Regions from separate parts of the Paenibacillus sp. MZ03-122A genome, predicted to be linked through region 3. Evidence: riboswitches for the same ligand, from Rfam matches in the RefSeq annotation. Region 3 holds a riboswitch; each other region holds the start of a gene.
What was found. A riboswitch is a leader RNA that binds a small molecule or an ion and turns the genes downstream of it on or off. The one in region 3 is predicted to bind cyclic di-AMP.
Positions count from the first base shown of each region.

Region 1 (4,156 bases), on a different contig from region 3:
GCTCCAAATAACTTGTTATCCGTGCGCAGTGTCCCCGTCGTCACCGGAGTCGGTGCTTTGGCATTCAACGAAGCCGCCACAGCCAACAATGCAATCATAGATACATATCGTCCGAAGAACATAACCATCCCCGTTGTCATGTTCCAAAATACGTTGTTATCCGAAAGACCTTCAAATCCCGAACCGTTATTTGCGGCAGATGACGCATATTCATAGAGCACCTGAGTCAACCCGTGATAGCCAGGGTTAGTGACCGCATCGTATCCCCAATGACTCATAAATGCAAGTGCAGTTGGGGCGAGAATGAGAAACGGATGTACCAAAATGGCAATCGCGATCAGCTTCATTTCCTTACCTTCAATTTTCCTTCCCATAAATTCCGGAGTTCTCCCGACCATCAGTCCGCATATAAACACACCCAGAATCGCATACATCAGCATATTCATCAGTCCGACACCCTTGCCGCCAAAAATGACGTTTAGCATCATTTCTCCCAAAGCAGCCATGCCACCCAGTGGGGTTAGTGTATCGTGCATATTATTGACCGAACCTGTCGTTGCCGCTGTTGTGACCGCAGTGAATAAAGCCGATTGTCCAATGCCGAAACGAACCTCTTTCCCTTCCATGCTTCCCTGAGAAGCATCCACACCCAGTGTCTGGATTAACGGATTACCTGTCTTTTCAGACACGTACGTAATGGATAGAAAAATAAGAAACAATACCATCATGGAGCTAAAAATAATCCAGCCCTGCTTACGATTACGGGCAAACAATCCAAAGGTATACGGCAACGAAGCCGGCATTACCCACATTGCCAAAATTTCCAGCACGTTCGTCCAAGGACTTGGATTTTCAAAAGGATGCGCAGAGTTAGCTCCCGCATAACCACCCCCGTTTGTCCCCAAATGCTTGATGGACTCCAGAGAAGCAATGGGTCCCATAGAAATCTGCTGCTGTGTTCCGCTCAGCGTCGTAAGATCCGCCGTAGGCTGTAGCGTCTGGGGTACCTTCAATCCAACCAGCACCAGCGTAAGCACAAAGGCCAGCGGCAGGAAAATTCTTATAATGGCTTTAATAAAATCTTGAAAGAAATTGCCCATTCCTTCACCGCGCCGCGTCAATCCTCTCATAAAAGCCGCAGCAACCGCAAAACCGGAAGCAGCCGAAGTGAACATCATCATCGTGACGAACGCCATCTGTGTCAGATACGTAAGCCCGCTTTCTCCGCTATAATGTTGGAGATTCGTATTCGTCATAAAGCTGATTACCGTATTAAAAGCTAGTGATGCTTCCATATTACTGTTTCCAGCCGGATTACCGGGAAGCATTCCCTGTAAACGCAACAGCAAGTAGCTGATTGCCACAAGCACGGCGTTCGTAGCAATGAAACTCATAACATACGTAGTCCAACGCATGCTCTCCAGCTTCTTCAATCCTACTATCTTATAAATCAGCTTTTCTGTTCCGCCAAAAATCCGATCCGTCCGATTGGGTTCATTCGAGAATACATGATACATATAGGTGCCCACTGGCTTTACCAAGAGCAGCAATATAACGATCACAATTCCAATTTGAAGCAGCTCCATCCTCTATTCCTCCTCCAAAATGCTCCTGCGTTTGGAACAACAGACCTGCTACCTATGATGCTTAATATTCATGATCTGTTGTTCCCGCCCGCTCTATCCCTACCAGTGACTAGAACTTTTCAGGGTTCAGGAGTGCGTAGATTAAATACATAAACACAATAGCCGTAAGCCCAAGTATAACGATCATCCTCTTCGTCCTCCTTTAGAGGTCTGCGCATCACACCAGCGTACAAACAGCAGTATCACTCCATAACTCACAGCCATGACGAGCAGCATGTATATATCCATCATGTTCATACCCTCCGTATCGGTCCTCAGATCGCCATTCCTATTTCATCATAAAATCATAAAACAACTATGTTATAAGTGCTTATCCGTTCAGCAGAAAACCCACCTCTCCGTTCAATGTGTAGATCACATGGTCCGCTCCCAATCCTCGATAAATTCCTTGTGGATTACAGCCGTGCGTAATAACATAGATCGATTCCGATGTTAGCGGCCGACATATTTGCAGGAAACGGCAAGTCAGATTCAAGCTGTTCTCGAACAAATACACACTACCAATTTCTTTTTTTGGAAAATTCCATTTTCCCGCTTGCATGGTATTGATGCGGACAATGTGCTCCACACCCATTTTTTTGAGCTGTCGTTCCTCCTGGGCGCTATTCGTCAGAACTGCAAACGCCAATTTTTTGAAAATAAGCAATTTCACAAAACTTCTGCCCGCTTCATTCGGTGCAGTGACAATAATTAACCGACCTTCCATCAGTAGCTCCTCTCCCGGTATAAAAAGACAACAAAAAGAAGCCGAAGGAAAAAGGCTTTCCTCCGGCTTCTTACATATCCATGATAAAATAAACCATGGCTGCACACGGCGGTTTGTTGCCTCTCCCTGTACGCTTACGAGGTTAGCTGTCGGATTCGGACGTGAGAGTCGCCCTATTTCTGGCACTTGACCGGAAAATTCACCCCATGAGACACACGGCAAGCCGTACAGTCTCGATTGGTTCCCCCGCTTTTGCAACTGCAAAATTCAGCGCTATAGACATTTCGTTGTTGCTTCATTCAAATTAATTTGAAATTACGTCTTGAATCATACACCCGCGCATGGAAGACTGTAAAGCTCAACTGCGGGGTTATAAATCGGCCTTTAGAGCATAGAAGATTAATAATAACGCTTACAATGCGACTATGCTTCTCACAGCTCACTCAATCTCTGTTTTTCATCCCTTTTCGAAAATGACAAGCATGTCAATATTGGCGTAGGGTAGAGCGTTTTTGGCCTTTTTTTGTAAAAAGAGAAGAAAATACGCTATATGTACCAGCTAAACACCGATTGAACCCGCTTTTATAAGAAGAAACACCTTAATTCGCTCCATTTGCAGTGCGATTTACTGTTTTGAACAAAATACGATTTTACAGCGGCTAAAGGCTTAATACAGCTTTTCCAGACTTGCAACCTTACTTTGAATTGCTTACAATTTAATTGCTGAATATTGAATAAGGAGAGATACTATGACCGTTTATGAATATGATGCGCAAACCCTGCAAGGGAAACCAATTCCGTTATCCACATATAAAGGGAATGTTCTGCTTATTGTGAACACAGCCAGTAAATGCGGGTTAACCCCCCAATACAAAGCGTTACAAGAGCTATATGACCAGTACCATGAACTGGGGCTCGAAATTTTGGGATTTCCCAGCAACCAATTCGCCAAACAAGAGCCAGGTTCCAGCGAGGAGATTTCCGAGTTTTGCCAGATCAATTATGGTGTTACCTTTCCGATGTTCGCCAAGACAGATGTCAATGGCGATCAAGCGCACCCCTTATTTCGCTTCCTGACCCAAACAGCTCCGGGGGTACTAGGGTCCAAAGCGATCAAATGGAATTTTACTAAATTCTTAATTACACGAGAAGGTAACGTATTTAAGCGCTATGCACCGCAAACCACTCCAGATAAGTTGGCGGGAGATATAGAGAAGCTTTTGCAGCAAAACTGATATTCTTCTTTATCACAGTTATTAAAACAAAAAAAGCATCCCTTCACGTAAACCGTGTCAGGATGCTTTTTTAACTAGGTTTTGCATATAATGCGGTCGAGAGGACTCGAACCTCCACGGGCGTACGCCCACTACCCCCTCAAGATAGCGTGTCTGCCATTCCACCACGACCGCAAATCATAATGTATTGAGGCAACAGATTTATTATACTCTCTCATCGACTATTTGTAAACACAAATATAATAATTATTTTATATGTTATTTTATATAACATATATGAGCGATAATAATATTTAATTTGACACAAATGCCGCTAAAATGTAAATATATATTACATATATTTCGAATTTTTTCGTTATCCCTAAGTAAAGAGTAAAATAATATAACATAATGATTCACTTCGAGGAGGCGAACCGCCCTGCATAAAGGCAACCGCTTGCTGAACTATGCATTATTGTTGGACCCTTCCCTACCTGTTGGTGGCTTCACCCGTTTTAACGGACTGGAGAAACTATTCCGCAACGGACATTTGAACAGTCTACAAGACCTGGAACATTACATGCTGGATG
Region 1 is NZ_JANAVI010000001.1:29,524-33,679, reverse strand. Features, by position in the region: gene kdpA (potassium-transporting ATPase subunit KdpA) at 1-1,586, opposite strand, end outside; gene NLX74_RS25755 (potassium-transporting ATPase subunit F) at 1,696-1,773, opposite strand; gene NLX74_RS00175 (hypothetical protein) at 1,957-2,352, opposite strand; cyclic di-AMP (ydaO/yuaA leader) riboswitch at 2,468-2,635, opposite strand; gene NLX74_RS00170 (glutathione peroxidase) at 3,102-3,587, shown strand; tRNA gene NLX74_RS00165 (tRNA-Leu) at 3,679-3,761, opposite strand; gene NLX74_RS00160 (urease accessory protein UreF) at 4,024-4,156, shown strand, end outside.
Region 1: it holds a riboswitch for cyclic di-AMP, as region 3 does, so the genes downstream of both, NLX74_RS00175 (hypothetical protein) here and NLX74_RS25120 (C40 family peptidase) in region 3, are expected to answer to the same signal.

Region 2 (4,156 bases), on a different contig from region 3:
AGGAAAATATCATATGTATTTTCCCCAGAATAAATTGAACGCGGTAAAAGACAGGTTACCTGCCAAAATAAGGAATTATTTTGTCAAAGAATAGACAACTATATAGAAATGTAAGTAAAAAAAGGAGATGTAAACCTTGGATTTATTCGACACCCATACTCACTTGGATGCGCCACAATTTGACGAAGATCGTGAAGAAGTTATAGCACGTGCTGTCGAATCAGGAGTAACGCGGATGATCAATATCGGATTTAATCGTGAGACCATTCCATCCACCATGGAATTGGCCGAGACGTACGATTTTATTTATGCAGCAGTTGGATGGCATCCGCAGGATGCGATTACAATGCAGGAGGGCGATCTAGAATGGATTGCATCGTTATGCAGTCATAAGAAGGTTGTAGCCATCGGGGAGATCGGTCTGGATTATTATTGGGATACATCACCGAAGGATGTGCAGCATCGGGTGTTTCGAAACCAAATTGGTCTGGCTCGTGAGCTCAAGATGCCCATTGTTATTCATAACCGGGATGCACATGAAGATATTGTTAAGATTTTGCGCGAGGAAAAAGCGAGTGAGATTGGTGGAGTCATGCACTCTTTTTCGGGTAGCTGGGAGACAGCCAAAATGGTGCTGGATATGGGATTTCACCTTTCCTTCGGTGGTCCAATAACGTTCAAAAATGCCAAGCAGCCAAAAGAGGTGCTCGCACAGGTGCCGCTGGACCGTCTGCTCATTGAAACTGATGCTCCCTATCTGACACCTCATCCGTATCGTGGGAAGCGAAATGAGTCTGCACATGTGAGACTGGTAGCAGAGGCTGCAGCCCAAATCAAAGGGATTACAGTGGAGGAATTAGTGTCAATAACGACCCGAAATGCCCTGGAACGATTTGACATTCAATGAAAAAGTGAAGAAATCGATCAAAATAAAGAGATAGACGAAGCTAATCATGAATTTGTTGCAGGAAACTCGAGAATATTACAATATTTTAACCGAATATTTTAAAAAATGTACTTGAAACCTGCTTTACAACATGCATAGAAACAGGATATCATCTTTTCAGTGAATTGTTGTTTGAATGTAAACATCAACAAGTCATTTCATGAACCAGTCTCGCTGAGTCCCTTTTACAGGGAACGGGGGAACCGATATGGCTTACAGTACGTCCGGCGTATGTGCAAGAAGGGAACGTCTCTTCCGCCAGCCGGCTCGACCTAAATTCTTTTCCCGGATGGGATTGAACAGGTGGAGGAGCCGTATTTCGATTTCTTTCTGGGTCTTCGGGGTGAATGTGAAGGCGACCGCCATGAGCGGTTGACCCAAGCTAGGGCGACTCTCTACGTCCGAACCCGACAGCTAACCCCGTAAGCGTAACAAGAGAGAAGCCATCTCGTGCATGAGTTTTCCCGCATATTCACACATGCCGGAAGCCACGAAAGAGCTCTCTAGTCTCTTTCTCTGGCTTTTTTTGTTGTGAATAAAAGAAAATCTGTCATCATACTGTGGTTAAACAGGGGAGGACAGCATGCCGCGAAGACGGGTACATGGTGCAGGACAGTCGTAGTTTGGGCTTGTCTTGTAGAAAATCTGTTATAGTCACGTCAAATCTCAACTATGTCTTACTCCAGACGGCGGGCTATGTAAGGAGGACGGAGGAAATGGGCATTTTCCAAAAAAAGGATACCCATGAGTCACGCTCATCCAGCATGTCTTACGTATTGCGTTGGAAGCAAGAGAATGTGCGCCAGGCTGCTTTGGTTGCTATTTTTCTAATCGCGCTAACGATTATGATTTCAATTCTGATGTACACGCAATCTAAAAAACAAGTCTTTTTTGTCATCGATGGCAAGGCGTCTGCGGTAGAAACCCGGGAATCCATGCTTCAAGATTTGCTGAGCGAGCATTCCATTTCACTTCAGCCGCATGATACAGTTTCCATGCCGCTAAATGGAGCAATACAGGATGGCGATCGCGTAGTCATTAAACGTGCCAATCAAGTCAGAGTATCTTCAGGCAATGAGACGAAAAAGCTGTACACAACAGAAAATACAGTAGAAGGTGCCATTCGTACCTCGGGCTATAAATTATCATCAACGGATAAAGTTTATCCTGCGTTGGATGCCTCTGTTTCGTCTAACATGGACATAAAAATCGTCCGTGTGAAGAAACAGCAGGTCGAACAGAAAAAACAGGTGCCTTATCAGGTCATCAAAACGGCCGATCCGAGTCTTTATAAAGGCGATAATCGGGTCATTCAAAGCGGCAAATCGGGTGTGGTCGTCCAGCACGTTCAAAAGGTATATCATGATGGAAAGTTGGTATCCAAACAGCTGGTTAACAAGGAAGTTGCACAGAACCGGGTGGATAAGGTCATTGCGGTAGGAACGAAGAAAAAACCGGTCGTTCTTGCTGCTTCCGTCGGTCCCAATGATGCGGTTAAGGCAACGACGGTTAGTTCGGGCAGTGCTGTCCGTAAAGCAGGCGTAAATTTTAAATATAGCAAAGTTTTACAAAACGTCTCCATGACGGCGTATTCCTCACAGGAGCCAGGTATCGGTACACGTACTGCATCCGGCGCACGTGTCACGGAAGGACGCACCATCGCGGTCGATCCGAGTATAATTCCAATCGGCTGGTGGGTGTATATCGAAGGGGTGGGCTTCCGTCGTGCGGAGGATACCGGTGGCGCGATTAAAGGCCACAAAATCGATGTGTATTATGAGAGTTTGAGCCGAGCCAACCAATTTGGTCGTAAGCACGGTAAAACCGTATATGTTATCGGACCGGTAAAGCCTGAAATCAACTAAAACAGGTTGTGTATGTTGAGGGCAATGCGATAGTATTAACAACATAGTTATGCCATGCTAAGAAGAGGATATCCTCTTCTTATTTTGTTTTCAAAAGCAGGGAAAGATAAATATAGCTTGCTGTGTAGCAGTGGAGGGAAACACAAATGATCAAGGAAGTGATCGTGGTAGAGGGCCGGGATGATACGGTGGCCATTCGCCGCGCTGTTGAAGCGGATACGATAGAAACTGGCGGCTCCGCCATTAATAAAATGACGCTGCGTAAAATTGCATTGGCGCAGGAGCGGCGGGGGGTCATTATTTTAACCGATCCCGATCATGCAGGGGAGCGCATCCGTAAGATTATCGCTTCCAAGGTACCCGGCTGCAAGCAGGCCTTTATACCCGAGGCAGAAGCGACGCGTAAAGGAGATATTGGCGTGGAGAATGCCTCACCAGATGCGATCAGACACGCTCTTGCACGGGTTCATACGACAGTGGAAGGCGCCGACCCGCTGATTGAGTGGGCGGACCTGATTGATGCTGGACTCATCACCCATCCCAATGCTGCTGCACGCCGTATGGCCTTAGGGAATGTGCTGGGTATTGGTTATTGTAACGGAAAGCAGCTACATAAACGGCTGTCTGTATTTCAGATCAGCCGCGAGGAATTTGCCGGGGCACTGGCACAAATTGAAAGTGAAGGATTGTGATGTCCGTATGGCAGGGATTCAAGATATAGCAACACCGCGGCGTACGAAGGAAATTATTCAACGGCACGGTTTTTCGTTCAAAAAGAGTTTGGGACAAAATTTCCTGATTGATCAAAATATTCTCAATAAGATTGTAAATGCTGCCGGATTGGATGAGACGAAGGGTGCACTTGAGATCGGTCCTGGGATTGGCGCTTTGACCGAGAAGCTGGCGCAATCGGCTAAGGCAGTTACCGCTGTCGAGATTGACCAGCGGCTGCTGCCAATTCTCGAAGAGGTGTTGGCCCCTTACGAGCATGTGAAGGTACGTCATGGAGACGTGCTGAAGCTGGATTTACGTGAGGTGTTCGCAGCCGATTTTGCAGACGTGAGTAAAGTAAGTGTCGTGGCTAATCTGCCGTACTATGTTACTACACCGATTCTGATGAGGCTGCTGGAGGACAAGCTCCCTCTGGAGAATATCGTCGTTATGATCCAAAAAGAAGTGGCTGAGCGCATGGCTGCGTCTCCTGGAACGAAGGATTACGGCAGTCTGAGCATTGCAGTGCAATATTACAGCGAACCTGAATTAGTCTGCATTGTGCCGAATACAGTATTTATTCCCCAGCCAAATGTGGAGTCTGCAGTCATCCGGCTGCGTGTACGGGAAGCCC
Region 2 is NZ_JANAVI010000017.1:79,917-84,072, reverse strand. Features, by position in the region: gene NLX74_RS23075 (HD domain-containing protein) at 1-94, shown strand, start outside; gene NLX74_RS23070 (TatD family hydrolase) at 137-907, shown strand; cyclic di-AMP (ydaO/yuaA leader) riboswitch at 1,109-1,391, shown strand; gene NLX74_RS23065 (resuscitation-promoting factor) at 1,663-2,811, shown strand; gene rnmV (ribonuclease M5) at 2,958-3,503, shown strand; gene rsmA (16S rRNA (adenine(1518)-N(6)/adenine(1519)-N(6))-dimethyltransferase RsmA) at 3,511-4,156, shown strand, end outside.
Region 2: it holds a riboswitch for cyclic di-AMP, as region 3 does, so the genes downstream of both, NLX74_RS23065 (resuscitation-promoting factor) here and NLX74_RS25120 (C40 family peptidase) in region 3, are expected to answer to the same signal.

Region 3 (4,156 bases):
AATTTGCATGATACACCTCATCCATGAGAATAGATTTTGAATCCTTTCATGCCGCCGGGGTCGTCCTTGCCCCAAGCGCGTCATTACAAGACGGATTATAGTATTTATCGACAAAACTCTCTTTTTTGTTAAGTGCGAATTTCCGGTATAATAAGGTGATTATGTATTGAATGGCGGAACCATTGGAGGAAATGGCATGGGAGTAAAGCATGGGCGTGAGTATGAACAAATTTTGAACGATTTGACAGAGGCTGTGGGGCGCATCCCAGATAGCTATGAATTTTTTGAGATGGAAGCAGAAGATTGGGACAGGCTGGATCCGGCGGGACGTCAGGAAGTCAATGAAGCTTTGGCAGAAGACTTATTTTATGCACTGGGTACAGAGCCCACAATCACTGTAGGGAGTGGCGTTGTGATCTATGAGCCGGAGCAGCATCGCATCTATGTACTTATTGGGGACGAGGAGCTGACGTCAGTCCCTTTGATTTGAGGTCCGTCTTATGGATTTATCAACGGGGCCGTGGTAATATGTACACCAATATATCGTAGTTTTGGCCGTATTTAAGCGGTCGAAAGGCTTCCGTATAAACGGGGAGGAGTTCGTAACATGCCTTTTACACAAGAAGAGATTGAAGCACATCTGGAGAAACTGGAGGGCTGGGAACTGGAGGAAGGACGTTGGATCGTCCGAAAATATAATTTTTCCAGTTTTATGAAAGGGATTGCATTTGTGGATGAAGTTGCCGCTATATCTGAAGCATTCAATCATCATCCATTTATTACGATTGATTATAAGACCGTGACTCTGCGTTTGACCTCTTGGGACGACGGCGGTATTATGGCCGTGGATATTAAGGAAGCCCAACAATATAATGAAGCTTTTGAAAAAATGCGCAGCAGTCATTGAGCTTGTAATGATCTGTCGTATGATGATAGAAGCGCCTTCGCTATACAACATCGTGGTTGTATGCCGAAGGCGCTTTTATCATAGAATCTGGGTTGGGTGCTCGGGACGATATACCATACAATAAAATGGTTTTTTGCCATCAGGAGTCTGGCGTTCATAGGTATCTGTAAGCTCAAATCCAGCCGCCTTGTAGGCCCGGATAGCGCGCCCATTCCAAGTGAGCACCTCTAGATCAATTTCATTCTTCGGGTTGCGTCGTTGAGCTTCCTCTGCAATGGCACGGACAAAATCAGAGCCTTTGCCATGTCCGCATCTGTCAGGATGCATTCCAAGACCTAGCCGGGTCACACCGATCATAGGAAAATATTGAGCAAATCCCGTCAGTTTGTTCTCTTTATCCAGTACGGCAACATATTGCTCTTGGCGAAGCGTGGGACTTCCAAATTCGACTTCAAGCGCCTTCATTTGTTCCCAGGGGAGCCAACCGTATATGTTATAAGGTGGATCATATTGCCACTCACAGATTGCAGCCGCTTGATGCTCGTCCATCGGTACGATCCGATAGTTGGATATTGAGGCCGGCATGTGTTCCATCCTCCTTTTACACAGGTACTTCAATCATTAACAACAGATTGTAGACAAGTTGCAGAGGAATGGCAAGCGTGTTTATTTCATACCTAAGTCGGGTATACATTCAATAAGAAGGAATTACTGCTCATATGCTCCCCCAGCGGTGACGGTAAAACCGACGATGTTCGCTACAATTGAAACCTTTTGAGGTCTCAGTTCGTCAGTAAAGATAATAATTGCTGATGTTGTGGACATAAAAAACCGCAATTCGATTCCGGCCAGAATCAAATTGCGGCTAGGGTTAGCTTGCTGTGCGTTAGTTATTCTACGTTATCGTCATCAGGAATGTCTGAAGCTACAGAATGGTAAGCGTCTGTGCTCATAATTCTTTTTGCACCAACATAGCGGTTAGCGTAATAATTTTCGTTCAGTGAGCTAACTACTACACCACGTGAAGTCGAGGAGTGGGCAAATTTCCCTTCACCTACGAAGATACCTACATGGGAAATGCCTCTTCCTGTGGTGTTGAAGAACACCAGGTCCCCAGGTCTCATTTCATCTCGGGATACAGAAGATCCCATTTTGAATTGTGATCCAGATTGATGCGGAAGTTTAATTCCCAGTTTGTTGTATACGTACATTGTGAAGCCGGAGCAATCGAATCCCTCGAGTGTAGTGCCTCCGCTTCTGTAGTTCGTTCCTTTGGCATCTTGGATGACCTGGTCCATCTTAGAGTCTGCATATGCACTGCCGCCACCGAATGTAAAAGATGTAAAGGCAATGGCAAGACCCATAGCTGCGATCGTTAGCTTCTTCTTCAAAAAAAATATACCCCTTCCAATGCCTGCGAGGTTAGCTTAAGGATTCGGTAGAAGGTTCCCCTATGACCACTCTGTTGCGAGATCAATTCACCCAAACTGGTTCCCCCGCTTCCTAGGTGCCAGGAATTAGGCTTAACTTAAGATGTGCACCTTGGAGAGCAGTATTCACAATAACGTTATTTTTGAGATAAAGGTTACAATAAAGATTACAAAGTTGTTACTATCAGTTCACTGCGATTATTGTAACAAAGACGGCTGGCTTTGGCAAATGTTTCATTGCAAAAAGTTACAAAAAAAATCTGCTCCTAATGTCCCAGGAACAGATCTTGTTAACAGTATTCAGTTATGTGTCGTTTGCGCGGGTATGAATCATGTTTTTCGACAGACGGAAATGAAGTAAAAAACATAAAGGCAGGGCTTAGCTTCTACTAGAGATATCGGTATGCCATAGTCTGTACTGCGAACTGATATGCCACAGCCTGACCAGACTAGTAACAAAATGATACGATTGCTGGAGAATGAGCGCCAGCATGCCAGTCCAAATCATCGCCACGGTGCCAAATAGACCGAAGACCAGCAGCACACAAGCACCGAGCAAAAGGGATATACCGACAGCTGGGAGGAGCTGGCGAAAGAAGGCGAGCAGGGACGATAGTATGGCGTGACCACCGACAGTACCCAGTTGCATATACAGGATGCACTGCCGAATGAACCATCCGTATGCCATCCATCCAATGACATAGGGCAATAAATGCAGCAGATAAGAGGAAGATTGAAGTGCTCCTGCTACAATAGGGTAGAGTCTCGGTACTACCCAAAAGGCGGGAAGCAGCAGCAGTCCCAACTCGATGGTGTAATACAACAGCGACGACATGCCATGGCGTTTCATACCCTTGAAAAAGGACAGGCTTTGCGGTTCAGTCGCATCGGTATGCAGACTTTGATATATTCCGGCTCTAATGAAGGGAGTGATCAGTATGCGTAGTACAGTCGCCCCTAGTAGTATCCACAAATACACATGTACTTCCCGGCTGTCCATCAGAGCAATCTGACTCTCCATCCAAAATAAGGTCTGTCCCAGTTCGTTTTGACCCTGATCAGGATAACGGAGCAATAGCGGGATAACGGCAGACTGCACCAGCCGATAGAGAAACACCCCCCACAGTAGTCGATACAGAAATAAAATGATAACGATATAGAATCGTATGCGCACCAGCGCCCAGCCCTCTTTTATAACAGTCCGCATCTATAGACACCTCACCATGACAGACTTCCAAGCAGTGTCTCCAACAGCTTGGTTACACTAACACTCCAACGGGTTTGTTGCTTTTCGTCCAATTCGGCCTTTAGGCTATTGTTAATATGCTTGTTCTCCAGTGCAATGGTATATAGGGGATCAAGGGTTACATAGGAAACGGGAGAAGTACTTTTGATCCGAAAAGTTGTGCTTTTGCCCGCGCCGTCCCAAGCCTTGAATATCGTGGTACCATCCTTGAAGGTAAATTGGACAGGGATCTTGGGATAATCCGCCCCTTTTTTGCTGACCGTCACGACTGCTTCATATCCATTCTCCAGCTTGTGGTTTGTGATGTGATCCACTGAAAAGTCCGCCATCTGGCCGTCATATACATACTGTTCAAAATAGTGGCTCCATGAGCGTCCGGTGACTCTCTCCACGATACGTTGAAAATCCATTGAGGACGGATGCTTAAATCGGTACGTCTGGACGTAGGTCCGCATAATGCGATCCATTTTTTTCATACCCACCTGACGTTCAATGCCCCGTAGTACCAGCTTGCCTCGAGAGTAGGCATTTTGCGCATACTCAGCAGCTGAGCCATACTTCCATGACTCACGG
Region 3 is NZ_JANAVI010000026.1:18,057-22,212, forward strand. Features, by position in the region: gene motA (flagellar motor stator protein MotA) at 1-9, opposite strand, end outside; gene NLX74_RS25105 (hypothetical protein) at 197-490, shown strand; gene NLX74_RS25110 (4a-hydroxytetrahydrobiopterin dehydratase) at 608-907, shown strand; gene NLX74_RS25115 (GNAT family N-acetyltransferase) at 986-1,492, opposite strand; gene NLX74_RS25120 (C40 family peptidase) at 1,798-2,298, opposite strand; cyclic di-AMP (ydaO/yuaA leader) riboswitch at 2,304-2,441, opposite strand; gene NLX74_RS25125 (hypothetical protein) at 2,717-3,544, opposite strand; gene NLX74_RS25130 (M1 family metallopeptidase) at 3,556-4,156, opposite strand, start outside.